3 regions of the Janthinobacterium lividum genome follow, and region 1 is predicted to be linked to each of the others. Evidence: predicted binding sites of a transcription regulator. Region 1 holds the regulator's gene; each other region holds the start of a gene.
What was found. The regulator sigma-54, encoded in region 1, starts transcription at its own class of promoters, with help from an activator protein. The targets are predictions, from matches to a motif close to TGGCANGNAANCTGCTTT.
Positions count from the first base shown of each region.

Region 2: U0004_RS19635 (urease accessory protein UreD) is a predicted target of sigma-54. The motif match lies at 3,577-3,594, and genes of this name have one in related genera.
Region 3: U0004_RS28310 (beta-propeller fold lactonase family protein) is a predicted target of sigma-54. The motif match lies at 5,126-5,143, and genes of this name have one in related genera.

Region 1 is NZ_CP139976.1:810,024-820,145, reverse strand. It holds gene ilvA (threonine ammonia-lyase, biosynthetic) at 157-1,692, shown strand; gene queF (NADPH-dependent 7-cyano-7-deazaguanine reductase QueF) at 1,914-2,756, shown strand; gene U0004_RS03610 (PTS sugar transporter subunit IIA) at 3,100-3,582, shown strand; gene hprK (HPr(Ser) kinase/phosphatase) at 3,622-4,557, shown strand; gene rapZ (RNase adapter RapZ) at 4,879-5,742, shown strand; gene U0004_RS03595 (enoyl-CoA hydratase/isomerase family protein) at 5,743-6,828, opposite strand; gene hpf (ribosome hibernation-promoting factor, HPF/YfiA family) at 6,964-7,326, opposite strand; gene U0004_RS03585 (RNA polymerase factor sigma-54) at 7,396-8,874, opposite strand; gene lptB (LPS export ABC transporter ATP-binding protein) at 8,879-9,634, opposite strand; gene lptA (lipopolysaccharide transport periplasmic protein LptA) at 9,634-10,122, opposite strand, start outside.
Region 2 is NZ_CP139976.1:4,333,866-4,343,987, forward strand. It holds gene ureE (urease accessory protein UreE) at 1-277, opposite strand, end outside; gene ureC (urease subunit alpha) at 291-1,991, opposite strand; gene U0004_RS19625 (urease subunit beta) at 1,993-2,322, opposite strand; gene U0004_RS19630 (urease subunit gamma) at 2,352-2,654, opposite strand; gene U0004_RS19635 (urease accessory protein UreD) at 2,680-3,546, opposite strand; gene U0004_RS19640 (EAL domain-containing response regulator) at 3,677-5,887, opposite strand; gene U0004_RS19645 (sensor histidine kinase) at 6,063-8,228, opposite strand; gene U0004_RS19650 (sensor histidine kinase) at 8,225-10,122, opposite strand, start outside.
Region 3 is NZ_CP139976.1:6,268,120-6,278,241, forward strand. It holds gene U0004_RS28295 (PQQ-dependent methanol/ethanol family dehydrogenase) at 10-1,746, opposite strand; gene U0004_RS28300 (DUF779 domain-containing protein) at 1,796-2,185, opposite strand; gene adh (aldehyde dehydrogenase) at 2,240-3,760, opposite strand; gene U0004_RS28310 (beta-propeller fold lactonase family protein) at 4,105-5,061, opposite strand; gene U0004_RS28315 (TonB-dependent receptor family protein) at 5,266-7,419, shown strand; gene U0004_RS28320 (substrate-binding periplasmic protein) at 7,477-8,310, opposite strand; gene pedF (cytochrome c-550 PedF) at 8,336-8,821, opposite strand; gene rtcA (RNA 3'-terminal phosphate cyclase) at 8,953-9,972, opposite strand; gene U0004_RS28335 (RtcB family protein) at 9,989-10,122, opposite strand, start outside.

The DNA of each region.
Region 1 (10,122 bases):
AGCTTGCGCGCCGCACAATCCGCGCCGGCCGGCAAAGGCCTACCCGCCCGCAGTTCCATAGAGCATTATTGTCGCCAGGCTATCCGCCGCCGCGCCGCCGCTATCGCCCGACACGTTCCAGACCCTTTCTGGCCCAGAATCACTTGCTTGCAGACTATGAACATCGACTACCTCAAGAAAATCCTGACCGCCCGCGTCTATGACGTCGCTACCGAAACGCCACTGGAACTGGCCCCTGCCCTGTCGCAGCGCCTGAACAACCAGATTTACTTCAAGCGCGAAGACATGCAAAGCGTGTTCAGCTTCAAGATTCGTGGCGCCTACAACAAGATGTCCAAGCTGAGCGAAGCGGAACGCAAGCGCGGCGTGATTTGCGCCTCGGCCGGCAACCATGCCCAGGGCGTGGCCCTGTCGGCCGCCCGCATGGGTTGCCGCGCCGTCATCGTCATGCCGACCACCACGCCGCTGGTCAAGGTCGAGGCGGTCAAGGGCCGCGGCGGCGTGAACGTGGAAGTGGTGCTGCACGGCGAGTCGTACACGGATGCCTACAACCACGCGCTGACCCTGGAAAAGGAACAGAAGCTGACCTTCGTGCACCCGTTCGACGATCCGGACGTGATCGCCGGCCAGGGCACGATCGGCATGGAAATCCTGCGCCAGCACGCCGGCCCCATCCACGCCATCTTCGCACCCATCGGCGGCGGCGGCTTGATCGCCGGCATTGCCGCCTACGTGAAACAGATCCGTCCCGATATCAAGATCATCGGCGTGCAAAGCGTCGATTCGAACGCCATGGCCCGCTCGCTGAAAGCGGGCGAGCGCGTGACCCTGAACGACGTGGGCCTGTTTGCCGACGGCACGGCCGTGCGCCTGGCCGGCGAGGAAACTTTCCGCCTGGTGCAGGCGTATGTCGATGAAATCATCACCGTCGACACGGACGCCATCTGCGCCGCCATCAAGGATGTGTTTACGGATACGCGCAGCATTCTGGAACCGTCCGGCGCGCTGGCCATCGCCGGTGCCAAGGCCTATGTGGAACGGGCCAGCCTGACCAAGCATCCCGTCAACAATGAAACGCTGGTCACCATCGCCAGCGGCGCGAACATGAATTTCGACCGTTTGCGCTTCGTCGCGGAACGGGCCGAACTGGGCGAATTCCGCGAAGCCGTGTTTGCCGTCACCATGCGCGAACAGCGGGGCAGTTTTAAACGTTTCTGCTCGCTCATCGGCGCGCGCAACGTGACGGAATTTAATTACCGCATCAGCGATGAAAAAGCCGCGCACGTGTTCGTCGGCATCCAGATTGCTGACCGGCATGAATCGAGCGTGCTGGCCAAGACCTTCGAGGAACACGAATTCAAGACGCTGGACCTGACCCACGACGAGCTGGCCAAGTCGCACATCCGCCACCTGGTGGGCGGCAAGAGCCGGCTGGCGCAAGACGAGCTGCTGTACCGCTTCGAGTTCCCCGAGCGCCCGGGCGCGCTGATGCGCTTCCTCGACAGCATGGCGCCGAACTGGAATATTTCACTTTGCCATTACCGCAGCCAGGGCGGCGACGTGGGCCGCATCCTGATCGGCTTGCAAGTGCCGCCCGATGAAATGGGAGAGTTCGCCCGCTTCCTCGATACCTTGGGGTACCGTTACTGGGATGAGAGCAGCAATCCTGTGTATAAGCTGTTCCTGGGTTAAATGGAGTACACCTAACCAAACCTACTGCGCGTCGGTATAGGTGGCTTGCGATGCTCACCGTACTAAAGTACGGTTGCGCTTCTCGGCCACCTCTCCCTTCCGCTCGCTACGGTTTTGTTAGGTGTTGAAATTGCTCGAACCAGACTGATTCCTTTGCGCCAGTGCTTACCGTCCTAGTAAATAGGCTACCATGCGTGCTTGACTGAATTCACGCCATCACCATGACCACCACCAACGACCTCGCCGAACTGTCCCCGCTGGGCAAAAGCTCCGCCTACCGCACCGATTACGCGCCGGAATTGCTGTTTCCCATTCCGCGCCAGGGCAAGCGCGACGAGCTGGAATTGCACGGCACCTTGCCGTTTTTCGGCCTCGATATCTGGAATGCGTATGAACTGTCGTGGCTGAACCAGCGTGGCAAGCCGCAGGTGGCCATCGCCAAGGTCAGCGCGCCGGCCGATTCGCCGAACATCATCGAGTCGAAATCGTTCAAGCTGTACCTGAACTCCTTCAACCAGACCAAGCTGGACAGCCCGGATGCGCTGGTGGCATTGCTCAAGCAGGATTTATCGAACGGCTTCGGCGCGCCCGTGCAAGTGGAACTGACTTTGCAGGAAGATTTCGGCAAGCTGAAAATGGGCGAGTTCGATGGCGTGCTGCTGGACCGCCTGGACCTGGAAATCACGCAATACACGCCCTCGCCGCTGCTGCTGAAGGCAGCGCTGGACGAAGCGCCCGTGGAAGAAAAACTCGTCTCGCACTTGCTCAAATCGAATTGCCTGGTGACGGGCCAGCCCGACTGGGGCAGCGTGCAGATCGAGTATGCAGGACCGCAGATCGACCAGGAAAGCCTGTTGCGTTACCTGATCGGTTTCCGCGAGCACAATGAATTCCACGAACAATGCGTGGAACGCATCTTTGTCGATATCTTGCGTCAGTGCAAGCCGCAAAAACTGTCCGTGTATGCGCGCTATACGCGCCGCGGCGGCCTCGATATCAATCCTTGGCGCAGCAACTTCAGCACGGGAGCGATGCCGGGCAATCTGCGCAACGCCCGTCAGTAACATTAGGCAACACCGCGCAGCACCATGAAACCATGCCAACAGGAATGTTGGCTGTGTTTTAAAACAACGTTGCAGTAGTGCCGCAGAGCATGTCAAAGACGCTGAAAAATCGGAAAATCGGCATTCGGCGGCGGAAAAACCGGCGCGCCGCGTGTTTTTAATCAAGAAATAGCCGATACACACCGATGTTATTTTTTTGCTAAAATGATGGTGACATGGGCTGTAGCGCCCACTGCGCCCGCAGCGGGCGTATACTGTTGAGAATTGGCGTTACAGGCCGCCGAAACAGGCCTATAATTCGGCTCGCAAGCCCTCTGCGCATTGCACCATTTCATTGAGTGTCATGACTAATCTTAGCAAAATACTATCCCTCGAAAACGTCCTGCTGGACCTGGAAGTCTCCAGTAAAAAACGTGCCTTCGAGCAAGCCGGCCTGATCTTCGAAAACAATTACGGCATCGCCCGCTCTACCGTCTCGGACAATCTGTTTGCCCGCGAACGCCTGGGCTCGACTGGTCTGGGCCATGGCGTGGCCGTGCCGCATGGCAGGGTCAAGGGCAGCAAAACCTTGAAATCGCCGCTGGGCGCCTTCGTCCGCCTGGCCGAGCCGATTCCGTTCGAGTCGCCCGATGGCAAGCCTGTCAATCTGCTGTTTTTCCTGCTGATTCCCGATCATGTCACCCAGCAACATCTGGAAATCCTGTCGGAAATCGCTGAAATGTTTTCCGATGACGCCTTCCGCACGGCACTGGCCACGGATCCGGAACCGAAATCCGTACATTCGCGCATCGTCAATTGGCAACCTAGTCTGCAAGCGGCGGGTTAAACTTCAGGTATTCCTCCACTCCTGAAGAAGAAGACTGCCATGTTGCAAACGCCACTGACGATACAACGCCTGTACGACGACAATCGTGAAAGTCTGCAACTGGGCTGGTTCGCCGGCTTCCCCGGCGGCGAGCGCCTGATCTCGGGCGATGTCTCGTCGGCCGCCGACCAGGTAGGCCACTTGAACCTGATCCATCCGGGCCGCATCCAGGTCTTCGGCCACCAGGAAATCAATTACTACCAGCGCCTGAAGGTTAACACGCGCACCCACGTGATTGGCGAGCTGATCGCCGGCGGTCCGCCCGCGCTGATCATCGCGCAAGGGCTGGAAACGCCGCCCGACATCCTCGCCATCTGCGACGAGCAAAACATTCCCCTGTTCTCCACCCCGCTGCCGGCCGCGCAAGTGATCGACTTCCTGCGCGTCTACCTGTCTAAAAAGCTGGCGCAACGCATCATCATGCATGGCGTGTTCATGGACGTGCTGGGCGTGGGCGTGCTGATCACGGGCGATTCGGGCCTGGGCAAGAGCGAACTGGGGCTGGAACTGATTTCACGCAGCCACGGCCTGGTGGCCGACGACGCCGTCGAATTCTCGCGCATCGCACCCAACATGATCGAAGGCCGCTGCCCGCCTTTGCTGCAAAACCTGCTGGAAGTGCGGGGCCTGGGCTTGCTCGATATCAAAGCCATCTTTGGCGAAACGGCCGTGCGCCGCAAGATGCGCCTGAAACTGATCGTGCATCTGGTGCGCCGCAACGCGCTGGAAGAGGAAGTCGAGCGCCTGCCGTTCCTGTTCCCCACGGAAGACGTGCTGGGTTTGCCCGTGCGCAAGGTCGTCATCCCCGTCGCCGCCGGCCGCAACATCGCCGTACTGCTGGAAGCGGCCGTGCGCAACACGATTTTGCAACTGCGCGGCATCGATACCTTGCAGGAGTTCATGGAGCGGCAACGACTCGCCATGAGTGGCGATTAATATTGCCAAGGAGTTCGCCCTTGCAAGGGCGAACCGTTACGCAGGCACGCAGCTGTGCTGCGTGAATTCCCTGCTGCACCAACGACTCGCCATGAGTGGCGATTAGCAAGTAGGTCGGATTAGCGCGGCAACGCCGTGCGTAATCCGACGACATTGTTGGCCCATGCCGCGGTGTCGGCTTACGCGCGACGCGCTAAGCCGACCTACGGTCGTGACGAGAGCGCCCTGCCAATCCCGGCAATATCACATTCCAAATTGCAATAATTTGTAAAGATAATTGCCTTGGAAGCAGAGCGCCGATCTTTATTGTATGATCGGCGTATGCATATCGTCCTTATCACCGGAATATCCGGCTCCGGTAAATCCGTCGCGCTCAATGTGCTGGAAGATACCGGCTACTATTGTGTCGACAACCTGCCGCCGGCCTTGCTGCCCAGCCTGGTGCAGACCCTGCTCGACGAAGGTACACCGCAACTGGCCGTCGCCGTCGATGCGCGCAGCGCCGAGTCGCTGACCAGCCTGCCGCACAATGTGGCCCTGCTGCGCGACCAGGGGCATGACGTCAAGGTCATGTTCTTGACGGCCACCACGCATTCGCTGGTGGCGCGCTTCTCGGAAACGCGGCGCAGCCATCCGCTGTCGCACGAATTGCGTCCGAACCAGAATCCGGCCAGCCGCCGCACGCTGATCGAGTGCATCTCGGAAGAACGCGAACGCCTGTCAGCCATCGAACAGCTGGGCCATGTGATCGACACGTCGGAACTGAGCGCCAACAAGCTGCGCGCCTGGATCAAGGATATCGTCGCCTCCGAACGCGCACCGCTGACCCTGTTCTTCGAATCGTTCGCCTTCAAGCTGGGCGTGCCGCTGGACGCCGATTTCGTCTTCGACGTGCGGGCCTTGCCGAATCCCTATTACGACCTGGCGCTGCGCCCGCTCGACGGCCGCGATGCGCCCGTGATCGCCTTCCTCGACGCGCAGCCGAGCGCGCTGGAACTGCTGGCCGACATCCGCGCCTTCATCGAGAAATGGTTGCCGTCATTCAAGTCCGACAACCGCAGCTACCTGACGGTGGCCCTGGGCTGCACGGGCGGCCAGCACCGCTCCGTGTACATGGCGGAGCGGCTGGCGCAGTATTTCGGCCCGAATGAACGCGTCGTCCTGCGCCACCGCGAACGCAGCTAATTAGTCGAGGTGGCGCAGCGGATGCGCCGCGGCTGGCCAGACGGTGGCAAAGAAGCGCGCCACCATGGCCGCATCGACGTCGTCCAGGCTGGCAGGGTTCCAGCGCGGTGCATTGTCCTTGTCGACCACCAGCGCGCGCACGCCCTCAAGCACTTCGCCATGTTCGAAATTGTGGCGCACCACCGTGCGCTCCAGGCGCAGGCAATCGGCCACGCCCAGGTGGGCGCCCCGCTGCAGCAATTCCAGGGTCACCGACATCATCAAGGGCGAACGCAGGCGCATGGCCGCCAGCGCCTTGGCCGCGAACGCGCTGTCATCCTGCGCCAGCGAGGCCATGATGGCGGCCACGGAAGGGGCGCCGAAATGGCGGTCCAGCGCCGCGCGCGCCGTGGCCAGGGGAGACACCCCCGCCTCGGCCTGGAAAGGCGCCGCCAGCGCCTTGATAGCCACCGGCAAGGCATCTCCCCGCGTCGATTCGAACAGGTCCAGCAGCGCCCCCATCTGCGCCTCAGGCACGTAGACATCGGCCAGCCCCGTGTACAGGGCATCGGCCGCGTTGATCGTCAAGCCCGTCAAGCCCAGGTACAGGCCCAGCTGGCCGGCCAGGCGGGATAGAAAATAACTGCCGCCCACGTCGGGAAACAAGCCGATATTGACTTCCGGCATGGCCATGCGCGTGCGGCCCGTCACGATGCGCAGGCGGTTGCCGGGCCCGGCTTGCGCCACGCCCATGCCGCCGCCCATCACCACGCCATCCATCACGGCAATATACGGTTTCGGATAGAAATGAATAACATGGTTTAAAGCGTATTCTTCCGTAAAGAAATCCTCCAGCAAGGCGCTGCCGCCTTGCGGCGTGGCCAGGCCCGCATCGTAAAAGAAACGGATGTCGCCGCCGGCGCACAGGGCTTTTTCACTGCTGGAGCGGATCACCACGGCGTCCACCTGCGGATCGTCGCGCCAGGCCAGCAGGGCCGCGCTCAGGGCGCGCACCATCTCCAGCGACAGGGAATTCAAGGCTTTCGGACGGTCGAGCACGATATGGCCCGTGCGGTTGCGGATGGAAGTCTGGACGAAGTCGCTCATGGCAGGCAGGAAAGAAGTGAAAGTGCAAACATTTTAGCCCCTGCGCGGCGAACATTGCGCTCAAAAGGTCCAGGCGCAAAAAAGGGCGCAAGATGTGCGCCCTTAGTTGATCACAACTGCTGGAAGCGGGTGGCCTTAGACGGCGACGACGGCTTCTTCCTCGGAGTTGTCTGGCAGATGCTTGATCGCCTCTTTACCGTGCCCTTGCACTTTGGTTTTGTATTTCATCACTTGCCTATCGAGCTTGTCGATCAGGGTATCGATCGCGGCGTACAGGTCGTGCGCCAAGCTTTCCACATAGACAGTCTTGCCGCTCAAACGCAGGTTGACTTCAGCCTTTTGACGTTTTTCTTTCTCTTTGAGGTTATCCACGGTCAGAATCACGGCGATATCGATGACTTGATCGAAATGACGTTTCACGCGCTCCAGCTTCGTTTGTACGTATTCACGGATGGCTGGTGTCACTTCGAGATGATGTCCGCTGATGGTGAGATTCATACACACTCCTAAAGATGATCGGGTTCGTGCGGTCCATCCTATCCGGCCCGCAGAGGAACCGAAAAAAACTTACAAACACTTACGCAGGCTCACTGGCGGAATTTTCAACGCTTCCCGGTATTTGGCAACAGTACGTCGCGCAATCACCATGCCTTGTTCCCCCAGCATGTCCGCAATCTTACTGTCGGATAAAGGATTTTTAGGGTCTTCTGCTCCTGTCAGTTGCACGATCAATGCCCGTATCGCCGTCGATGACGCTTCGCCCCCCGCTTCGGTGGCGACGTGGCTACCAAAGAAATATTTCAACTCGAACATGCCGTGCGGGGTCAGCATGTACTTTTGAGTTGTTACCCGCGAGATAGTACTCTCGTGTAAACCCAGTGTATCAGCTATTTCACGGAGCACAAGGGGACGCATGGCAACGGCCCCATGCGAGAAAAAGTTCTTTTGTCTTTCTACTATCGCCTGCGCCACGCGCAGGATCGTGTCGAAGCGCTGGCGCATATTCTTGATCAGCCACTTGGCTTCCTGCAACTGTGCGCCCATGGCGCCCTCGCCCTTGCCCTGCTTGAGCAAGTTGGCGTACATGGCATTGACGCGCAGGCGCGGCATGACATCGTTGTTCAGCGTGACTTGCCAGCCATTGCGCGCGCGCTTGACGACGACGTCGGGCACCACGTAATCGGACACGTCCGAGGCGAACACGGCGCCCGGATGCGGATTGCACTGGCGAATCACCGTCTGCGCTTCGCGCAAGTCTTCATCGTCGCAATCGAGGGCTTTTTTCAGCTTGTTGAAATCGCGCTGGGCAAACCAGGCCAGGTGCTTTTCCACGATGACGAGGGCCATGCGGCGCGTCACCATGGCGATGTGCGGCAAACGCTTGATTTGCAGCGCCAGGCATTCGGAGGCATTGCGCGCGCCCACGCCGGGCGGATCGAAACTTTGCAAGAGAGACAAGGCCGTGCGCATCTCGTCAGCGTCGATTTCCAGCTCTTCCGGCAGGCGCGCCAGGATGTCGTCGAGCGACTCTTCCAGGTAGCCATTGTCGTCGAGCGCATCGATGATCAGCTCGACCAGCGCGCGGTCGCGCAATTCGAGTACCGTCACGCGCATCTGCTCCATCAGGTGTTCGCGCAGGGTACAGTGATGGGCCTCCAGTTGCGGGCGCGAATCCTCGTCGTCGGGCGCCTTGCCGCGGCTCGCCTCGCTCCAGTCGCTGTCGCCGCCATCCGCGGCGGCAGGACCCTCGCCGGCATCGCCGTCAAAGGTTTCCGCTTCGGCCGGCGCTGTGGGCGCTTCCTGGCCTGGCGGCTGGGGCGGCGCTTCGGCCGGCGCTGCCGTGGAACTCAAGGCGCCATCGGACAGCAGGCGCAGCGAGCGGTCGAGCGGATCATCGAGGCGCTCGAGCAAGGGATTGTCCGTCAGCAATTGCTCTAGTTCCTGATGCAATTCCAGGGTAGACAATTGCAACAGGCGTATCGATTGCTGCAACTGCGGCGTCAGTGCCAGGTGCTGCGAAGTGCGCAGCTGCAATGATTGTTTCATTGGCTTACATGCGGAAGTGTTCGCCCAGATAGACCCGGCGTACCGACTCGTTCGCGATGATGTCGTCGGGGCGTCCCGACGCCAGTACCGAGCCCTGGTTGATGATGTAGGCACGATCGCAGATACCCAGCGTCTCGCGCACATTATGATCGGTGATCAGCACGCCGATATTGCGCTCCTTCAAGAAACGCACGATGCGCTGGATCTCGATCACGGCGATCGGATCGACGCCGGCAAACGGTTCGTCGAGCAGCACGAAACGGGGATCGGTGGCCAGCGCGCGGGCGATTTCCACGCGGCGGCGCTCGCCACCGGACAGGGACAGGGCCTGATTCTCGCGCAGCTTTTCAATCTGCAAGTCAGCCAGCAATTTATCCAGGCGCACCTCGATCTCGGCCTTCGTCAGCGGACGGCCTTCGACGGTCTGAATTTCCAGCACGGCGCGGATATTGTCTTCCACCGTCAGCTTGCGGAAGACGGACGCTTCCTGCGGCAGGTAGGACAGGCCCATCTGCGCGCGGCGGTGGATCGGCAGGCTGGAGATGTCCACGCCGCTGATATCGATGCTGCCGCCATCGGACGGCACCAGGCCGACGATCATGTAGAACGAGGTGGTCTTGCCGGCGCCGTTCGGGCCCAGCAAACCCACCACTTCGCCGCATTCGACTTGCAGCGAGACATCATGCACGACTTGCCGCTTACCATAGGTTTTTTGCAGCCCGCGAACGATCAGGGTGCTGCCGCAACGAGTATTGTCCATTATTTCTTTCCTGGCGCGGGCGTGGCCGGCGCTTTCTCCGCCGCCGGTGCCTTGGTTTTCGGCTGGATCACCATGCGCACGCTGCCGCCATCCGGGGTGCTGGTGCCGCTGTTGGAATTTTCCATCGCAAACACTTCCTTGCGGCTGTCATACGAGATGAAGGCGCCATTGGCCACGTCGGTCACTTTCGTGCCTTCCAGGCGCGTCAGCTTGGCCCTGGAAAACAGTTTCACCACTTCCGTCTTGTTGTCGTATTCCACGCGCTCCGCTTCGCCTTCCACCCACAGGTCGCCCGCGCCATCGCGCTTCTGGCGGAAGGTGGCGAGCTTGCCGGGATCGGCCCAGAAGGTAATGAACTGGTAGCCTTGCGGATCTTCCGTGATCACGGCGCGACCCGCCTTCATGGTCAGGGTCCCCTTGACCAGCACGACGTCGCCCGTCAGGGTGCGCACCTGCTTGATGTCATCGACGTGGCCACTGCGTGCCGT
Region 2 (10,122 bases), 2.8 Mb from region 1:
AGTGAAAAGCGCAGCGCAGCAGGGTATGCGCATCCGCGCAGCGCACCAGGTAGGTTGGCTCGCGCGCGGCGACGATCTGCACCACCTGGCCATCCGGCCCCGTCATGCGCTCGCCGTCGCGCAGCACCGTGCCGCGCACGGTAAACACGGCCACGTCGTCGCCAGTCGACAGCACGGCGCGCAGCCGGCATTTTTCGCGCTGATCGTAGGGCAGCACCAGTTGCGCAAACGGCGCGCGTTCATCGCCAGGTGCCAGCTTGGTATGCAATGTGAGCATGATTGTCTCCTGCTTAAAATAGAAAATAGCGCTGCGCCATCGGCAGCACGGCGGCCGCCTCGCACACGAGCAGCTGGCCGTCGGCGCGCACGGCGTAGGTTTCCGGGTCCACTTCCATGTGCGGCGTGGCGCTGTTGTGGATCATGTCGTGCTTGCGCAAGCCGCGCATGTTCTTCACGGCGATGACGGATTTATTCAGTTTCAGCTGGCGGCCGATATCGAGGTCGTAGGCCGCCTGCGAGACAAAGGTAAACGACTTTTTCAGGCCGCCGCCGAAGGCGCCGAACATCATGCGATAGTGCACGGGCTGCGGCGTGGGGATCGAAGCGTTCGGGTCGCCCATCTGCGCGGCCGCGATCATGCCGCCTTTTAGAATCATCGACGGCTTGACGCCGAAGAAGGCCGGCTTCCACAGCACGATGTCGGCGATCTTGCCCGCCTCGATGGACCCCACCACATGCGAGATCCCATGCGTGATGGCCGGGTTGATCGTGTACTTGGCGATGTAGCGCTTGGCGCGGAAATTGTCGCTGCGCGCCGTATCGGGCGCCAGCGGCCCCCGCTGCACCTTCATCTTGTGCGCCGTCTGCCAGGTGCGCATGATCACTTCGCCGACTCGCCCCATGGCTTGCGAGTCGGACGACATCATCGAGATGGCACCGATGTCGTGCAGGATGTCTTCCGCGGCGATGGTTTCGCGGCGGATGCGCGACTCGGCAAAGGCCACGTCTTCGGCAATGGCCGGGTCCAGGTGGTGGCACACCATCAGCATGTCCAGGTGCTCGTCGAGCGTGTTGACGGTGAAGGGCCGCGTGGGATTGGTCGACGAAGGCAGCACGTTGGCCTGCCCCACGGCGGCGATGATGTCGGGCGCATGGCCGCCGCCCGCGCCTTCCGTGTGGAAGGTGTGGATGGTGCGGTCCTTGAAGGCGGCCAAGGTGTGTTCGAGAAAACCGCCTTCGTTGAGGGTGTCGCTGTGCAGCGCCACCTGGATATCCATGCGGTCCGCGACGGACAGGCAGTTGTCGATGGCGGCCGGCGTGCTGCCCCAGTCTTCGTGCAGTTTCAAGCCGATGGCGCCCGCGCGCACCTGCTCTTCCAGCGGCAGCGGCAGGCTGACGTTACCTTTACCCATGAAGCCCAGGTTCATCGGGAAGGCGTCGGCCGCCGCCAGCATGGCGTGCAAGTGCCACGGCCCCGGCGTGCAGGTGGTGGCGGCCGTGCCCACGGCCGGTCCCGTGCCGCCGCCCAGCATGGTGGTCACGCCGCTCATCAGCGCTTCCTCGATCTGCTGCGGGCAGATGAAGTGGATGTGCGTGTCGACACCGCCGGCCGTGACGATCATGCCTTCGCCGGCGATGATCTCGGTGGCGCCGCCAATAGCCAGGGTCACGCCGGGCTGGATGTCCGGATTGCCCGCCTTGCCGATGCCAAAGATCAGCCCGTTTTTCAAGCCGATATCCGCCTTCACGATGCCCCAGTGGTCGAGGATGACGGCATTCGTGATGACGGTATCCATCACCTCGGCCGCGCAGCGCTGCGACTGGCCCATGCCGTCGCGGATCACCTTGCCGCCGCCGAATTTCACCTCTTCGCCGTAGATCGCGTAGTCATGCTCGACCTCGATGAACAATTCCGTGTCGGCCAGGCGGATGCGGTCCCCTTTGGTGGGGCCGAACATTTCGGCATACGCGCTGCGGGGAATGCTGGCCATCTCAATCCTTTCCCGGTGGAGTGTCTTGCAGTTCGCCCATCACTGCGCCATTGAAGCCGTAGACCTTGCGCTCGCCCGCCAGCGCCACCAGTTCCACCGTGCGCTGCTGGCCCGGCTCGAAGCGCACGGCCGTGCCGGCCGTGATATTGAGGCGCATGCCGTAGGCGCGCCAGCGCTCGAAGGACAGCGCAGGGTTGACTTCGAAAAAGTGGAAATGCGAGCCCACCTGGATCGGCCGGTCGCCCCGGTTGGCCACTACCACGGTGGCCGTGGCGCGTCCGACATTCAAGCTGATTTCGCCTTCTTCCAATTTGTATTCGCCTGGGATCATGACCGGCTCCTGTAATGTCGCTTGGTTGGTTAAGGTATCGGGTGGTGCACGGTGACCAGCTTGCTGCCGTCGGGGAAGGTCGCCTCCACCTGGATATCGGGGATCATCTCGGCGATGCCGTCCATGACGTCGGCACGCGAAAGTATCTTCGTGCCGTCCGACATCAGCTGCGCCACCGACTTGCCATCGCGCGCCCCTTCCATGATGGCCGCGCTGATCAGGGCCACCGCTTCCGGATAATTCAACTTCAAGCCGCGCGCCAGGCGCCGTTCGGCCAGCAGCGCGGCCGTAAAAATGAGCAGCTTGTCTTTTTCGCGGGGAGTCAGGTCCATGTTTTTCCTTGCGCTTCTTTCCTGATTAAGTGTTCCAGATGCGGGGCACGACGGCGTCGCGCCCCAGCATGGCGGGACGCAGCAGCTGCCAGGCGGCCAGCATGATGCGGCGCGCCGCCTCGCTGTCGCCGCACAGCAGGCGCACCGCCACCAGCGATTTCATGTGCGTGGCGCCAAACGCGGCGCCGTCCGGCACGGCGATCTCGCGCACGGCCGCCAGCACGGCGGGAGAAACTGGCGTGCCGATGGCGATCAGGGTGGCACACACGGTGTGGCCTCCCAGGCCCAGCGGGCTGGCCATCAGCGCGCCGCCGGCGGCCAGCACGCCCTGCTCCCACCACAGCAGCGTGCCGCCGCGGCGGATCCGCACCTGCTGGCTGATGCTGCCCGTGTTGAACATTTCGCCCGAGGCGCTGCGGCCCAGGCAGACGATGTCGCAGCCGATGTAGCTGGCGTCGGCCGCCAGTTCCACTTCCTGGCGCAGGCGCACGCAAGCCTGGTCGAAGAAAATGCTCTCCTGCGGCAGCCACTCGATGGCCGCGCCGCTGGTGGCGCGCAGCATGATGTGCTGGCCCGAGACATGGCCGTTGGCGCGGTACCACTTGGCGGCGCCCGGGGACGTGAGCAAGGCGTGCGCGCCCTCGCCCACCGTGGCGTCGACGGCCAGCTGGTCGCCGCCCACCACGCCGCCGGGCGGATGGATGATGATGGCGTGGCAGACGCGATCGCCTTCCGGATACAGGGGCTTTTGCACGCGCAGGGGGCCGCTGTGCGTACGCTCGACGAGGCGGCTGACGCCATCGTGCAGCGCAAAGCCCAGGCGCAAGTGCGCCTGCCAGGCGCCGTGTGCGCTGGCCTGCAAAAGCATGGCTGGAGGGGTACTGTCTGGCATGCGGGGCAATCGCGTAAATAAGCGATTACCTAAGCAGGATATGTGCCAGCGTCAGGGGAAATAAAAGTGAGAATCGTGCACCGCGCTGCAGCGAACGCACCGGCATGGTGCATCGGCCGCACCGCGGCGCTTAGGCCGCCGCCACGGCCAGGGTGCGCCGTTCGCGCAGCAAGGCCGTGAAGGCTTCCGCGGCCAGGGGGCGGCTGAAGTAATAGCCCTGCATTTCGTCGCAGCCGTGTTCCGTCAGGAAGTCGACCTGTGCGCGCGTTTCCACGCCTTCGGCGATGACGCGCATGTCCAGGTTGTGCGCCAGCGAGATGACGGAACGGGCGATGGCCGCGTCGCTGCTGCTGGTGGTGACATCGTCAACGAACGATTTGTCGATCTTCAGCACGTCGATGGGAAAGCGCTTCAGGTAGCCCAGGCTGGAATAGCCGGTGCCGAAGTCGTCGAGCGAAATGCCCACGCCGATATCCTTCAGGCGCGTGAGGGCCGCCACGGCCTTGTCCGGATCGCCCATCACCGTGCTTTCCGTGATCTCGATGCCCAGGCAGGCGGGCGCGATGGCGTATTTGCGCAAGGCTGCCTCGACGAACGGCACCGTGCGGTCTTGCGCGAACTGCTTGCCGGACAGGTTGACGGCCACCTTGATGCTGCCCAGGCCCGCGTCGTGCCAGGCGCGGATCTGCGCGCACACGCTTTCGAGCACCCATTCGCCGATGGCCGTGATCGAGCCGTATTCCTCTGCCAGCGCGATGAACAGGCCGGGCGGCACCTTGCCCAGCACCGGATTATCCCAGCGCAGCAAGGCTTCCGCGCCCAGCAAGGCGCCCGTGCGCAAACACATCTGCGGCTGGTAGTGCACTTCGAATTCATCGCGGCCGATGGCGCCGCGCAGCTGCTGCTGCATCGCCAGGCGGGCGCGGATATCGCTGCCCATGCGCTCCGTGAAGAAGGCGTAATGGTCGCGTCCCATTTCCTTGGCGCGCACCAGGGCCGTATCGGCGTGGCGCAGCACGTCGTCGAGGCTGTCGCCGTCGGCCGGGCACATGGCGATGCCGATGCTGGTGGTCAGCGCCAGGCGCTCGCCATCGACGCTGAGTTCTTCGCGCAAGCCGGCCAGGATGGTTTGCGCCAGCCCCAGGGTGCGCCCCAGCAGGGCATCGTCCTGCAGCAGGATCTGGAATTCGTCGCCGCCCTGGCGCACCACCGTGTCGCCCTCGCGCACGCAGCCGGACAGGAAACGCGCCACCACTTGCAGCGCCTTGTCGCCCACGGCCTGGCCGTGCGAATCGTTGATATTCTTGAAGCGGTCCAGGTCCAGGCACATCAGCACCACTTGCTGGTTGTCGCGCAGGGCGTTCGCGCGCGCCTGTTCGAAGCGCTCGCGCAGCAGCACGCGGTTCGGCAAGCCCGTCAGCGCGTCGTGGTAGGAAAGGAAATCGATCAGATGCTGCTCGGCCTTGCGCTCGCTGATGTCGAGGAAGACGCCGATGTAGTTGACGACGGCGCCATCGGGCCCGTGCACGGTGGAGGCGCTGAGCAGGCAGGGATAGGTGTCGCCGCTCTTGCGCCGCGTCTGCACCTCGCCCGACCAGCAGCCGCTGCTGCGCAAGCCCTGGCGCAGGGCCAGCAGCACCGCTTCGCCCGTGTGTTCGGCGTGCAGGCGCAGGATGTCCGTGCCCACCACTTCCTGCGCCGCGTAGCCGGTGATGCGCGTAAAGGCGGGATTGGCCGTGACAATGACGCCGGCAGGATCCGTGATCAGGATGGCGTCCTGGGTCGCTTCAAAGACCTGGCCCGACAGGCGCAGCAATTCTTCATTGGCGCGGCGGATCTGCACTTCGCGCGCCAGGGTGCTGGCCACCTGCTCCAGTTCGGCCGTGCGTTCGGCCACGCGCCGTTCCAGGTTGGCGCGCTCCTGCGCCAGCTGCAGCTGCGCCCGCGCCAGGCGCACGTGGGCATCGGTGCGGGCCAGGATTTCCTCGGCCTGGAAGGGTTTGGCGATGAAATCGACGGCGCCCAGCGCGAAGCCGCGCACCTTGTCGTCCGTATCGTACTGGGCCGACAGGAAGATCACCGGCACCTGGCGCAGGGATGGTATTTCCTTCAGGCGGCGGCACACTTCAAAGCCGTCGAGGCCCGGCATGCGCACGTCGAGCAGGATCAGCTCGGGCGGGCGCGCCTGGGCCGTCCACAGGGCCAGTTCACCGTTCGGCGCCTGGCGCACCGCATAGCCGGCGCCGCCCAGCAAATCGCTCAACAGCTTCAGCGAAGCCGGCGTATCTTCAACGATCAGTACTTCGCCCTTCGAATTCACTTCCGAAAAATCGCGGTGCATGTAGCAGTTCTCTCAGCTTTGGATGAGGCGCGGCGATCCATTGCCGCGCTGGACAAGACATTTCTTTGCGATGAACTACGTACTATCATCATAATCTTTATTGCAATTTAGCACCATCCATCGGTGGCACTTAGCCCGTCTTTTCATCGAATCCGATGTTGTCAGCCCACACTTTTCAAGCGTGCGCCAGCGCGCCCTCACTCTCCAGCAAGTCGCACAGCTGGCGGTACTGATGCTGGTCGAGCATGGCTTGCAGCGGCGCCAGCACGGGCGCAGCCGCCGGCGGCAAGTCACCCAGCAGCAGCGCCACCCTGGCCAGGTTCAATTCGCGCAGCGCCACCAGCAAGGCCGCGCGCTCTTCACCTGGCAGCAACTGCAAGTCTCGCGCCCGCAGCGCCGGCGGCGCCTCGGGCACCGGCGCCGCCGGCAGCGGCACGGGCACCTGCACGGGCGCTTCCGCCGCCTGCGCGGGTATGCTGAAACGGAAGGTGGCGCCCTGCCCCGGCATCGATTCCACCGTCAATTCGCCTTTCATCAATTGCACGAATTCGCGCGAAATGGCCAGGCCCAGGCCCGTGCCATCCTTCGGTCCCGCGCTGTCGGCCTGCACGAAGGGTTCAAAAATGCGCTGCTGGTCCTCCGGGGCGATGCCGATGCCCGTGTCGCTGACGGCAAACGACAGCATCCATTGATCGCCATCGCGCCGCTCAGCGCGCACGCGCAAGGTGACTTCACCGCCGCCGGCAAATTTGACGGCGTTCGACATCAGGTTCAGCAGCACCTGGCGCAAGCGCGTCGCGTCGAGCACCACGGCCGCCGGCAGGTCCGCGCAATCGAGGCGCAGGGCCAGGCCCTGCTGCTCGGCGCGCATGCCCAACATGTCCATCACTTCCTGCAACAGGGGCGCCAGCGCAGCCACGGCCGTCTGCGCGTGAAGGCGTCCCGCCTCGCCCTTCGACAGTTCGAGGATTTCATTGATCAGGGTAAGCAGATGATTGCCGGAGCGGTGGATGATGGCCAGGTTGCGCTTTTCATCGTCCTGCATGTTGGGCGAGGCGGCCATCAGGCGCGAAAAGCCGATCACGGAATTCAAGGGCGTGCGCAGTTCATGGCTCATGTTCGCCAGGAAGGTACTCTTGGCGCGGTTCGCCGCCTGCGCCTGGCTGACGGCCACCGACAGGGCGCTCGTGCGCTCGGCCACCAGCTCTTCCAGGTGATGGCGGTGGCGCAGCAGTTCCAGTTCGGCCTCGCGGTGCGCCGTGATGTCGTAGTTCGAGCCCACCAGGCGCATGGGCTGGCCCTGCCCGTCGCGGAAGATCACGGCATCGGCCTTGATGTAGCGGATGGCGCCATCGGGCCACAGGATGCGGTACTCGTGCGTGAACGCCTGGCCGGCTCCCAGCGCGGCGCGCAGGGCTTCCTTGGCGGCAGGCACGTCGTCGGGCATCAGCGCCGCGCGCCAGATCGCCGCGGGTGCCATCCTGCTGTCCGCATCGGCCTTGAACTGCGCGTACATCTGCTCATCCCACTGCAAGGCATCGTTGATGACGTTCCAGTCCCAGATGCCGATGCTGGCCGCGCCGGTGGCCATCTGCACGCGCTCCTCGCTGCGCTGCAGGGCGCGGTAGCGGCTGTCGAGCAGTGCCACCATGTCGCGGATGGAGCGGTACAGCGTGCGCAGTTCGCCCAGGAACCAGGCTTTCGGCGGCGTGCCGAATGCTTCGCCCTGCCCCGCCTTGATGCCGGCCGCATACTGGCCGATCGCCTTCAGGGGCTTGAGCATCAGGCACCACATGAGCAGCCAGACGCTGGCCACCAGGATCACGTCGAGCGCCACGATCATGGCGCCGATGCCCAGCGCGCGCTGCTGCAGCTGCGCGTGCAGCAGCGCCGGCGTCGCATACACGGCCACGCTGCCGATGACCTGTCCGCCCATCGTCACGGGGCGCCGCTGCACCAGCCAGTCGGGCTCCGCGGACAACGAGGAAAAGCTGTCGATGGCGCCGCTCGCAGTGCGGCGCAAGACCAGCGCCTCCTTGCCGATGCCCGGCGTCAGGGAACTGGCCACCAGGTCGCGCTTGCCCAGCATGCTGCGCATGATGGCCTGCATCTGCTTTTCATCGAGATTCCACAATGGCAATTCGATGGCCACGGCCAGCTGGTCCGCGCTCACGGCCAGGCTGCGATGCAGCTGCTGCCAGCGCTGCTCGCGTTCGGACTGGTAAAACAGCACGGCAAACACCAGCAGCAGCGCGGTGACGACAAAGGTCAGCGCCACGCTGACGGCCAGCACGATGGACACGCCGCCCAGGCGCGCGTCTTTGGGCAAGTGAAAAGTCATGCGTCCTCGCCCTGCGGCTCGCTCGCCAGCTGCGCCAGCAAGGCGCACAGCGGCTGGTACTGATGCTGTTCCAGCATGGCGGCGATATGCGCGGCCAACTGCGGCAGGCTGGTCGCCACGCCGGCCAGCACGATGGCGCTGCGGCGCAGATCGAGGGCTTGCACGGATTCGAGCAGCGCCTGCCGCTCGGCAGCGCCCAGCTGGCCCAGCGCCTGCTGCAAGTCAAAGACAGCCACCGGCACGCGCGGCGGCGCGGCGGCAGTACGCTGGAAGCGCACGCCCAGCTGCTGCTCCAGCATGGCGAACAGGTGTTCCTGCTCGATCGGCTTGCGCAGGAAACCGTCGGCGCCGGCCGCCAACGCCTCCTGCTTTTCTTCCTCGAAGGCGGAGGCGGTCATGATCACCAGGCGCGGCTGTACCAGCGCCGGCTGCGCGCGCAGCCAGCGCGTCAGCGCCAGGCCATCCATGTCCGGCATGCGCCAGTCGCTGAGCACGATGTCGTAGCGCTGCGCCGCCAGCATGGCTTGCGCCTGCACGCCGCCCGCCGCCTCCTGCAGCTGGAAGCCCAGCGGCGCCAGCAAGCCGGCCAGCAGCTTGCGGCAGTTATCGTCATCGTCGACCAGCAGCACCATGCGCCCGCGCTGGGACGGCGGCAGGCGCGCCACGCGACCCGGCGCCAGCGACGCGATGGCCGGCTGCTGCAGCACCGGCGCGCGCAGCTCGAAACTGAAGCGGGACCCGGCCCCCAGGGTCGATTCGACGCGCAGCTCGCCGCCCATCAGACGCACGAATTCGCGCGAAATGGTCAGCCCCAGTCCCGTGCCAGCCTGCGCCACGGCGCTGTCGGCCTGCACGAACGGTTCAAAGATGCGCTCCAGATCCTCTTCCGCAATGCCGCTGCCCGTATCGCGCACGGCAAACGCCAGCGCCACCTGTCCATCGCCGTCCGCCTGGCAGGCCAGCGACAGGGTCACGCTTCCCTGCTCGATGAACTTGAGCGCGTTCGACAGCAAATTCAACAGCACCTGGCGCAGCTTGGCGCCATCGAGACGCACCAGCGGCGGCACGCCGGCACGTTCGAGCCGCAGCGCGATGCCCTGGTCGCCGGAGCGCATGCGCACCATCTCGAGTACCTCGTCGAGCAAGCCATTCAAGTCCACGGGCCCCGCTTGCAGCTGCATGCGGCCCGCCTCGATCTTCGACAATTCCAGGATATCGTTGATCAAGGTCAGCAAATGATGGCCGGCGCGGTTGATGATGGCCAGGTTATGCTTTTCTTCCTCGAACATGCTGCTCGAATCGGCCATCATCTGCGAAAAGCCGATCACGGAATTCAAGGGCGTGCGCAATTCGTGGCTCATGTTGGCCAGGAAGACGCTTTTCGCGCGGTTCGCCGATTCGGCCTCCGTGACGGCCACCGACAGGGCCGCCGTGCGCTGCTGCACCAATTCTTCCAGATGGTCGCGGTAGCCGAGCAGCTCCTGCTCGCTTTGCTTGCGCTCGGAAATGTCGACGATGCCGCTGCGCACCAGGCGCCGCCCTTCCATAGGCAAGCGCACCAGCCGCACTTCGCATGGAAAGATGCTGCCGTCGGCACGCCGCACATTGCGCTCAACCAGGATGGGTTCACCGAGCATGGCGCGGCGCAGATGCTCTTCCATCATCAGTCCCAGCGGCAGGCCATCGGGCTGCTCGCCGGTATACAGGTCGAACGGCCCACGCGCCAGCAGCGCTTCGCGCGACATCCCCAGCATGCGCTGCGCGCTGCTGTTGGCATCGATGAAGCGGTCCAGGTCCAGGTCATACACGACGATGGCTTCGGGCGCATGCTCGACGAGGATGCGGAAGCGCTGCTCGCTTTCGCGCGCATCGCTCTCGGCGCGGCGCAGGCGGC
Region 3 (10,122 bases), 860 kb from region 1:
TTCACCCCGTTACTTCGACGCCAGCTTGAAGACCCACACGGAACCGCCCTGCTCCAGGAAGTTGACCTTCTTCGCCACTTCGCCGCCCCACAGCGGCACCGCGCCCCCCCAGCCGGAGACGACGGCGACATATTGCGTGTCGCCATCCTGCCAGGTGACGGGCGGCGCCACGACGCCGGAGCCCGTCTGGAATTTCCACAGCTCCTTGCCCGTCTTCGCATCGACGGCTTTCAGGAAGCCTTCCGGCGTGCCGTAGAACACCAGGTTGCCCGCCGTACTCATCACGCCGCCCCACAGCGGCGCGTTGTTCTTGATTTCCCACACGATCTTGCCCGTCTTCGGATCGATGGCGCGCATGGCGCCGATGTAGTCGTCAAACAGGGGCTTGATGGTAAAACCGGCACCGAGGAAGGCGCCGCCCTTCTTGTAGCTGATCGGCTCGTTCCAGATATCCATGCCCCATTCGTTCGCCGGCACGTAGAACAGCCTGGTTTGCGGCGAGTACGCCATCGGCATCTGGTTTTTGGCACCGAGGAAAGCGGGCGCGGCAAACACGGTCGTGCCCTTCTTGCCTTCCTCTCCCTTGGTGGGGTCGCCAGGGCGGCCGGCGGCAATGAAATTTGGCCGGCCCGTCTTCAGGTCGATGCTGCTGGCCCAGGTGATTTTCTTCACAAATGGAAAAGCGTTCTGCAGCTTGCCATTGGCCGCATCGATGACATAGAAGAAGCCGTTGCGGTCGGCCTTGCCGCCGTAGCGCTTGCCGTCCATGTCAAAGGTAACGAACTCGTTGGCGCCATCGAAATCCCAGGCGTCATTCGGCGTGTTTTGATACGCCCACTTGATCTGCCCCGTTTTCACGTCCAGCGCCACGGTGGATGATGAGTACAGATTGTCGCCGGGACGCAAGTGGCTGTTCCACGGCGCCGGATTACCCGTGCCAAAGTAGGCGAGCTTGGTTTGCGGATCGTAGGTGCCGCCCATCCACGTCGAGGCGCCGCCCGTTTTCCACAGGTCGCCCGGCCACGTCTTGTTCGCCGTGCCGGACACGCCGTTGTCGATGGCCTTGCCATCCTTGTCGTAGCGGTGGCCCATATGGCCCTCTACCGTCGGACGGCTCCACACGAGGTCACCCGTCATCGGATTGCGCGCTTCCACCCGGCCCACGATGCCGAATTCCCCGCCCGACACGCCCGTCAGCAGCAAGCCTTCGGCGATTAGCGGCGCGGCCGTCATCGAGTAGCCGGCCGCGTAGTCATCCACTTTCTCCTTCCAGACGATCTTGCCCGTATTCTGGTCCAGCGCCACCAGGTAGGCGTCGAGCGTGCCGAAAATCACCAGGTTGCCGTACAGGGCGGCACCGCGGTTGACCACGTCGCAACAGGGCATGATGCCGTCAGGCAAGCGATGCTCATACTTCCACAGCTTGGCGCCCGTTTTCAAGTCGACGGCAAAGATGCGCGAATACGATGCAGTGACGAACATCTTGCCATTGTGAATCAACGGCTGCGATTCCTGGCCCCGCTGTTTTTCGCCGCCAAACGAGAACGACCAGGCCGGCACCAGCTTGGCCACGGTCTTGTCATTGATCTGCGTCAGCGGCGAATAGCGCTGCCCCTGCGTACCCATGCCAAACGACAGGACGCTGGCCGGATTCTTCGCCGTGCTGTCGAGCATGGCATTGGTGACATTGCCCACGTCGGCCGCCTGGGCCAGCGATGCCAAACTCAAACCGATGAGTATCCCCATGATTTTTTTCTGCACAATCATCTCCCTCTGTTTTATTAGTATGTGTGTATCAAGTCTTGCGGTGCTCATGCGGCTGGGCATGCAACAGCGCGCACTCTTCATCGGTGAACAGGCGCGAGCGCGTCAGGAAGCGCTTGCCGGTGCCGTTGTCGAGTGAAAACATGCCGCCATTGCCGTCGACCACATCGATAATCAACTGGGTATGCTCCCAGTACTCGAATTGCTCGAGTCCCATGTAGAACGGTGTGCCATTCAAATTGCCGAGATAGATATCGGTGTCGCTGACATCGAACTCGCCCAGCGCGTAGCACATGGGCGCGCTGCCGTCGCAGCATCCACCCGACTGGAAAAACATCAGCGGGCCGTGACGCTGGCGCAATTTGTCCATCATTTCCAGCGCCGCATCGGTGGCGACCACCCGGGCAATTGCTGCACTCATGGCATCCCTTTCTGCGCGCCACGCCTGGCTAAGGGCGCGGCGCCTGTTGCCGGTTTAGAAGAAGCCCAGCGCTTTCGGGCTATAGCTCACCAGCAAGTTCTTCGTTTGCTGGTAGTGATCGAGCATCATCTTGTGGTTTTCGCGGCCGATACCCGATTGCTTGTAGCCGCCGAACGCGGCGTGGGCCGGATACAGGTGGTAGCAATTGGTCCACACGCGGCCCGCCTGGATGGCGCGTCCCATGCGGAAGGCGCGCGAACCATCACGCGTCCACAGGCCGGCGCCCAGGCCATACAAGGTATCGTTGGCAATCGCCAGCGCGTCGGCCTCATCCTTGAAAGTGGTCACGGACACCACGGGCCCGAAAATCTCTTCCTGGAAGATGCGCATCTTGTTATGGCCCTTGAACACGGTCGGACGCACGTAGTAGCCGCCTTCCAGGTCGCCCGCCTGCGTATTGCGTTCGCCGCCAGCCAGCACTTCCGCGCCTTCCTGGCGGCCGATGTCGAGGTAGGACAGGATTTTTTCCAGCTGTTCCTGCGACGCCTGGGCGCCGATCATGGTGGATGAGTCGAGCGGATTGCCCTGCTTGATGGCGGCCACGCGTTTGAGAGCCCGTTCGATGAATTTCTCGTAGATCGATTCCTGGATCAGCACGCGCGATGGGCAAGTGCATACCTCACCTTGATTCAGCGCAAACATCGCAAAACCTTCCAGGCACTTGTCGAAATACTCATCATCGGCATCCATCACGTCTTCAAAGAAGATGTTCGGCGACTTGCCGCCCAGCTCCAGGGTGACGGGAATCAGGTTTTGCGCCGCATAACCCATGATCAGACGGCCCGTGCCCGTTTCGCCCGTAAAGGCGATCTTGGCGATGCGCTTGCTCGAGGCCAGCGGTTTACCCGCTTCCAGGCCGAAACCATTGATGATGTTCAGCACGCCCGGCGGCAGCAAGTCGCCGATCAGCTCGATCAACACCATGATGGATGCCGGGGTCTGCTCGGCCGGTTTCAAGACGACGCAATTGCCGGCGGCCAGAGCTGGCGCCAGTTTCCACACGGCCATCAGAATCGGAAAATTCCACGGAATGATCTGCCCCACGACACCCAACGGCTCGTGGTAGTGGTAGGCATAGGTTTCCGCATCGATTTGCGCGACGGAACCTTCCTGCGCGCGGATGCAACCGGCGAAGTAACGGAAATGGTCGATGGCCAGTGGAATGTCGGCATTCATCGTTTCGCGGATCGGCTTGCCGTTGTCGATGGTTTCCGCCGTGGCGATCAGGCTCAGGTTCTGTTCGATGCGGTCGGCGATGCGGTTCAGGATATTGGCGCGCTCGGCTGGCGAAGTCTTGCCCCAGGCCTCCTTGGCGGCGTGCGCGGCATCCAGCGCCAGCTCGACGTCTTCCGTCGTGGAACGGGCGATTTCGCAAAACGGCAATCCTGTGATGGGCGTGATGTTAGGAAAGTATTCACCTTTTACTGGTGCAACGAATTTGCCGCCGATGTAATTGTCATAGCGTTGTTTGAAGGGATTGGCTACGCCCAGTTTGCTGATGTCTGCGAGATTCATGTCGTCCTCTATCGGGTTAATTAGAATGGAATTACTTAATTAAAATCAAACGTCCTGGTACAGATGGGGTGAGTACACGGAGTCTTCCGCAAATGCCGTGCCAGCTCGCCATCCCACTACAAACTTAGCCGGTTTTATCCCTGTTACAAGGGCACGGCATCAAACCCGGCACGTTTTTCAGCGCAGGCCACCTGCTTGGGTGGGGACGTGGGCCTGTTTGCATTTTGAACAAGGTGAAGACGTCCTGTTCCAATCCGGGCCAGCCCTGCGGCATCTCCCCTGCGCCGCTGCACAATGGAACAGGTGTACCAGACTGGAACACCTGCGCCTGTGCCACCAAGGAATCAACGAATCACCACGCCCCAGGGCAATTCGCCTACAGCAATGTCGGCCACCTTGCGCGCGCTGGCCGTGTCGATGACGGATACACTGTTCGAACGGCCATTGGCCACGTACAGCTTGGCGCCGTCGGGCGTGATGGCCATGTTCCACGGGCGCTTGCCGACGGCAATCGTGGCCGTCACTTGATTGCTGGCCGTGTCGATCACCATCACCGTGCCGTCCGTGCCATTCGAGACATACACCTGCTTGCCGTTGGGATGGACCACGATGCCATTCGCATTCTTGCCCGCTGGAATGGTGGCAATCGCCTTGCGCGCGGCCATGTCGATCACATACACGGCATTGACCAGTTCGCACGCCACATAGGCGCGGCCCGAGTCCGGGCTGAAACCGATGCCGCGCGGACGCAGTCCCACGGCGATGGAGGCCACCTGGCGGCGTTGCGCCACATCAATGACGTCGACTTGCTCCGCCTCTTCCGCGCTGACCAGCAGCCAGCGTCCATCCGGGCTGAAGACGGCATGTTCCGGATTACGTCCCTGCACCTTGATATCGGCGAGCAAGGTACCTGTCTGGCCGTCGAGCAAGGCCACGCTATTGTTTTCCTCGACGGCGACGGCCACGTAATGACCGTCCCGGGAAGCGCTGACGCCTTCGGGCGACTTGCCCAGCGCCACCGGGCGCACGGGCGCGCCGCCCGCGTTATCGATCAGCAGCAAGGCACTGCTGGCGGCATCCGTGACAAACAATTGCCGTCCGGTGGGGTCGGCGGCAATGCCGCGCGGCCGCTTGCCTGCGGCGATCTGGCGCACTACCTGGTCGGTAGCCGTGTCGATCACGCTCAAGGTGCCCGATTTTTCATTGGGGACATAGGCAAAGGGAGCTGCCTGGAGGGCGGTGCTGGCGAGCGCCGGCAATAGCCAGCAAACCTGGCGCAAGCACGAGAAGAAGTTGGGCATAATCACCTTTTCAATGGCAAAACACAGGAAAAGCGCGCGGTAGCGGCGCATCTGCCCATTGCTGTATGCAAACGCCGTGCCACTGACACGCGTATAATTTCAGCCCACCAATGGAGACATGGCAGGCATATTGCTTGATAAGACTATGCAGACCTGTACCGCGCACGCGATCAAGCAGGCTTTTATTCACATTGGAGAATCCGCATGCAGCATCGTTTCCGCCTGAACACCATCGCCAGCCTGTTTGTCGCCGGCAGCGCCACCCTCGCCCCCCACGTCTTTGCCGCCGAGGCAGCTAGCCTGGCCGCCGGACAACTGATGGATACGGTGGTCATCAGCGGCAGCCGCATCGCCCATCCCAGCCAGGAAGTGCCGGCCTCGATCGACGTGGTCGACAGCGCGCGCATCCAGGATGGCCAAATCCGCGTCAACGCGTCGGAAGCGCTGGCCGCCGTGCCGGGCCTGGTCGTGCAAAACCGCCAGAACTATGCGCAAGACTTGCAGATCTCGTCGCGCGGCTTCGGCGCACGCTCGGCCTTCGGTGTGCGCGGCGTCAAACTGATCAGCGATGGCATTCCCGCCAGCATGCCCGACGGCCAGGGCCAGGCCGCCACCTTCAACCTCGATACAGCCGAGCGCATCGAAGTGCTGCGCGGACCGTTTTCTGCCATCTACGGCAACCATTCGGGCGGCGTGATCCAGCTGTTTTCCAGGGATGGACAAAATCCCCCGTCCGTCGAACTGAATGTGACGGGCGGCAGCTACGGCACCAGCAAGGTCGATCTCTCGGCGCAAGGCCAGGCAGGCGACATCGGCTACGTGCTCGACGGTTCGCGCTTCCGCACGGACGGCTTCCGCGACCATAGCGCCGCCACGCGCGAACAGGCGTTCGGCAAGATCACCGTCAAGCCCACGGCGGACAGCAAGCTGACCATCGTCGCCAACAGCCTGCATCAAGGCAATACGCAAGATCCGCTGGGCGCCACCTGGGCCACGTTTGCCGCCAACCCGCGCGCCGGTGAGGTCGACGCGACGGATACGCAAAACCCGAAACGCACACTGGCCGAACGCTACAACACCCGCAAGAGCATCGACCACCAGCAAATCGGCGCCACCTATGAACAGTCGTTCGGCGATGACCGCCTGCACGTGATGGTGTATGGCGGCAACCGCGACGTGATCCAGTACCAGGCGTTTAATAAAGCATTCCAAAATACCAAAGTGGACGGTCTACTTAAGCATTCGGGCGGCGTGGTCGACTTCCAGCGCCAGTTCTATGGCATCGACACCAACTGGCTGCACGTGAACCAGTTGGCCGGCGGCAAGCTGAGCACCACCATCGGCATCGACTATGGCCGCTCCAGCGATGACCGCACCGGCTATGAGAACTATATCGGCGAAGTGTACGGATTGAAGGGCAAGCTGCGCCGCGACGAACAGAATGTCGTCTCCAGCCTCGATCCGTATATCCAGGCGGAATGGCAAAGCGGTCCGTGGCTGCTCAGCGCAGGTGTGCGCTACAGCAAGATGAAAGTGGCGGTCGACGACCATTTCCTCGGCAACGGCAACGATAGCGGCAGCCTGGAGTTCAGCCACACGACACCGGTGCTAGGCCTGCTGTACAAGCTGACGCCGAACGTCAACGTGTATGCCAGCGCCGCGCGCGGTTTCGAAGCGCCTACCTTGAACGAACTGTTTTACTCGGGCACGGGCGGCGGCTTCAATTTCAACTTGAAACCAGCGACCAGCACCAACCTGGAAGCCGGTATCAAAGCCAGGATCAATAACAATACGCACGTCAACGCGGCCGTGTTCCAGATCAAGACCAGCGACGAACTGGTGGTCGACAAGTCCAGCGGCGGACGCACCAGCTACCGCAATGCGGGCAAGACCTTGCGCCAGGGTATGGAAGTGTCGCTGGACTCGAACCTGCCGTATGGCTTCACGACAAAAGTGGCACTGACCAGCCTGCACGCCGTGTATGACCAGGCGTTTGGCAGCGTGCGCGAAGGCAGCCGCTTGCCGGGCGTGCCCAGCGTCAACCTGTTTGCGGAACTGGCCTGGAAAGACACGCTGGACCGTTTTGGCGCGGCGCTGGAAAGCGTGGCCAGCAACCAGGTCTACGCGGAAGACAGCAACAGCGAAAAGCCGGCGCCCGGCTATACGGTGTTCAATGCGCGCGTCAACGCCAAACAAAACGTGGGCAATTGGCGCTTCAAGGAATTTGCCCGCCTGAACAATCTTTTCGACAAGACCTACGTGGGCTCCGTCATCGTCGGCGACAGCAACAAGCGCTACTATGAAGCGGCACCGGGACGCAACTGGTTGCTGGGCGTCAGCGCCCAATATAGTTTCTAAAACTAAAAAGCCCGCGCATCGATCGATGCGCGGGCTTTTAAACTCAAGCACGCTACTTCAGGGCCGTGCTTCCTTCACGCCATATTTTTCAAAGATGGCTTTCAATTCACCGCTGGCCGCCATCTCGTTCATGGCCGCCTGCAGCAACTTTGCCACGTCGAGCTGCTGGCGGCTGACGGCCAGGCCCACGGCCCAGCCGGCACGCGGCAAGCGGGCGAACGCCACTTCGCTCAAGGGGAAAGCCGGATCGCTTTTCAGCACCGACTCGATTTCCGAACGGTTGGCCAGCACGGCATCGAGCTTGCCCGCTTGCAATTGCTGCAAGGCTTCGGCCGCTGTGTCGAAGATGCGCACATCGTCGCGGTACTTGCCATTGTCTTCGCCCAGCATCAGCATGGCCGCGATCGATACTTTTTCCACGCCGATGCGCTTGCCGGCCAGCGAAGCGACGCCATCGAATTGCGGCACGGCTTGCGCGCTGCGCGCCAGACGCACGGTTTCCACGTAATACGGCGCGAAGATCTGGACCTTGTCGTTATCCGCCATCAACTTCTTGTCGACCGGCACATGCAGCATCACATCGGCGGGACCATAACCAAGGTAATGCCCCTTCCACACCATATTGCGCAAATCGTCGTTGAGATTTTCGCCAGCGGGAAATGGCAGCAAGCTCAGTTTCAAACCCAGCTTTTTCGCCAGCGCTTCGGCGATGTCGATATCGATGCCCGCCCCCTTGTCGGAAAACGGCGCGAACTCGTTATACACAGCCACTTTCAGGCTGCCCGACTGCTGCACTTTTTGCCAGTCGGCGCGCGCCGGCGCGGCTGCGCACAGCGCCAGGCAGGCGAGCGAGATCATCGCGCGCGCGCCCCGGAATTGAAATGAACGCATGGGACTCCTTTGTGATCAGTTCGACTTAATTCGACTCGCGGCGAGTTTCCAGATAGGTCTTGATGGCCCACATGGCTTCCTGGTTGAACACGCCTTCGAACGGCGGCATGTACACAGCGCCATTGCGCACCTTACCGTGGCGTATGGTGGTCAGGTAGTAATTGTCCGTCTCCTTGTAGCACGCCTGTTTCTTTGTCTCATTCTTGATACCGAAGCAATCGCGGTCCAGCTGGCGCAAGTCCGGCGCGATGCCGCCCGAGATGGCTTCGATGCCGTGGCAGCGGGCGCAATTCTGGTTGTAGGCCGAGGTGCCCACCGTCAAGGCCAGCTTGTTGCCCCGATACGGATTTTGTTCGAGCCACTTGTCGCCCACCTTGGGCAAGCCCGTGGTATCGACGCCTTGCGGCGTGACATTGCCGTGCGCATAGGCATGCGGCAAGGTCAGCAGGGAAGTGAGGGCAACGGCGCCGGCCGCCGCCACGCCGAGCAGGGTACGAATAGAATAGGTCATGCTGGTCTCCTTGGTTTTTTTAGTCAATACCAAAGAAGAGCAAATGCCATGCCATGCGTCTATGCCCCACATCCGGCCGACCATGTATCAATTTGGAACAGCTGCAACAGCCAGTTGTGTCAGCGCGCCCGTCAGGCGGCGGCCACCGTGCAGATGCTGCTCCGCTCCTGCTGCGCGAAAGTGATACGCACGGGTAAAAACCGGGCAATCACCTCGGCATTCGTCAGCGCATGTTGCGATACCTTGTTGCAGCTGAAGGTACCGCCGCCCGCCAGCGCCATGGGCAGCAAGAGCTGGTCGGCCAGGTGCTCGCCGACGGCCGCGTCCGTCTTGAGATAGGCGCGCACCTCGTTCAACAGGCGCTTGGCCACCGATTCGGCCAGCAAGGACTTTTCACCGAACGAAGTAAACACCTCCGTGACATGCTCATGCTCGAGCGTCAGCAACAGGACATTGCCCGGTCCCTGCTCCGCCGGCAAGCCGACGAGGCGCAACTGCTTGCCGCTCCAGCCCATGCCCCCGGCGACACGCTCGAGCTCGCGCGCGGCCACCTGCACATGCACGCCCGCCACCACGCTTTCCGCATACCCCGCCTTCCGTTCGCCGCGCTGCAGCAATGCGATGGGCCGCAAGCGCTGGCACGGTTGCACGGTGGCCATCACCTCGCCGCCGCCTGCGGGATGAAAGCCATAGCGTTGCAGCGTAATATCCACCTCGGCCCCCATCTGTTCCAGGACACGGCCATATGCGCGCTGCAGGAAATGCACGGGCGGTGCCATGGCATTGTGCGTGCCGCCACTGATGCGCACGGTGGACGGCCCATCCGCATGCAGCAGGGCCGGCAACAGGGTTTGCAATACCAGAGTGCAACTGCCCGCGCTGCCGATGGCAAAGCGGTAATCGCCGCCACGCAGGGGACCAGGCACGAATTCCAGGCTCGACGCGCGCAGCGCCACCGGCGTCGTGCGCGCCCCGCAAATGGCGGTTGCCGCCTGCACAGCCAGCAGATGCTGGCGCAGCAAGCCGGGCTTTTCCCGCCCCGCGCGAATGTTAATCAGCCGAAACGGTTGCCCCGTGATCATCGACAAGCTCAGCGCCGAACGTAAAATCTGTCCGCCGCCTTCGCCTTGCGCTCCATCTATTTCTATCATCTCTGTTTTCTCTCTATTATCCTTTGACGCAGACGACCTGCTTCAAGATATGCACGACATCGACCAGCTCGCGCTGCGCCAGCATCACCGCATCGATATCCTTGTAAGCCATCGGAATTTCATCGATCACGTTTTCATCCTTGCGGCATT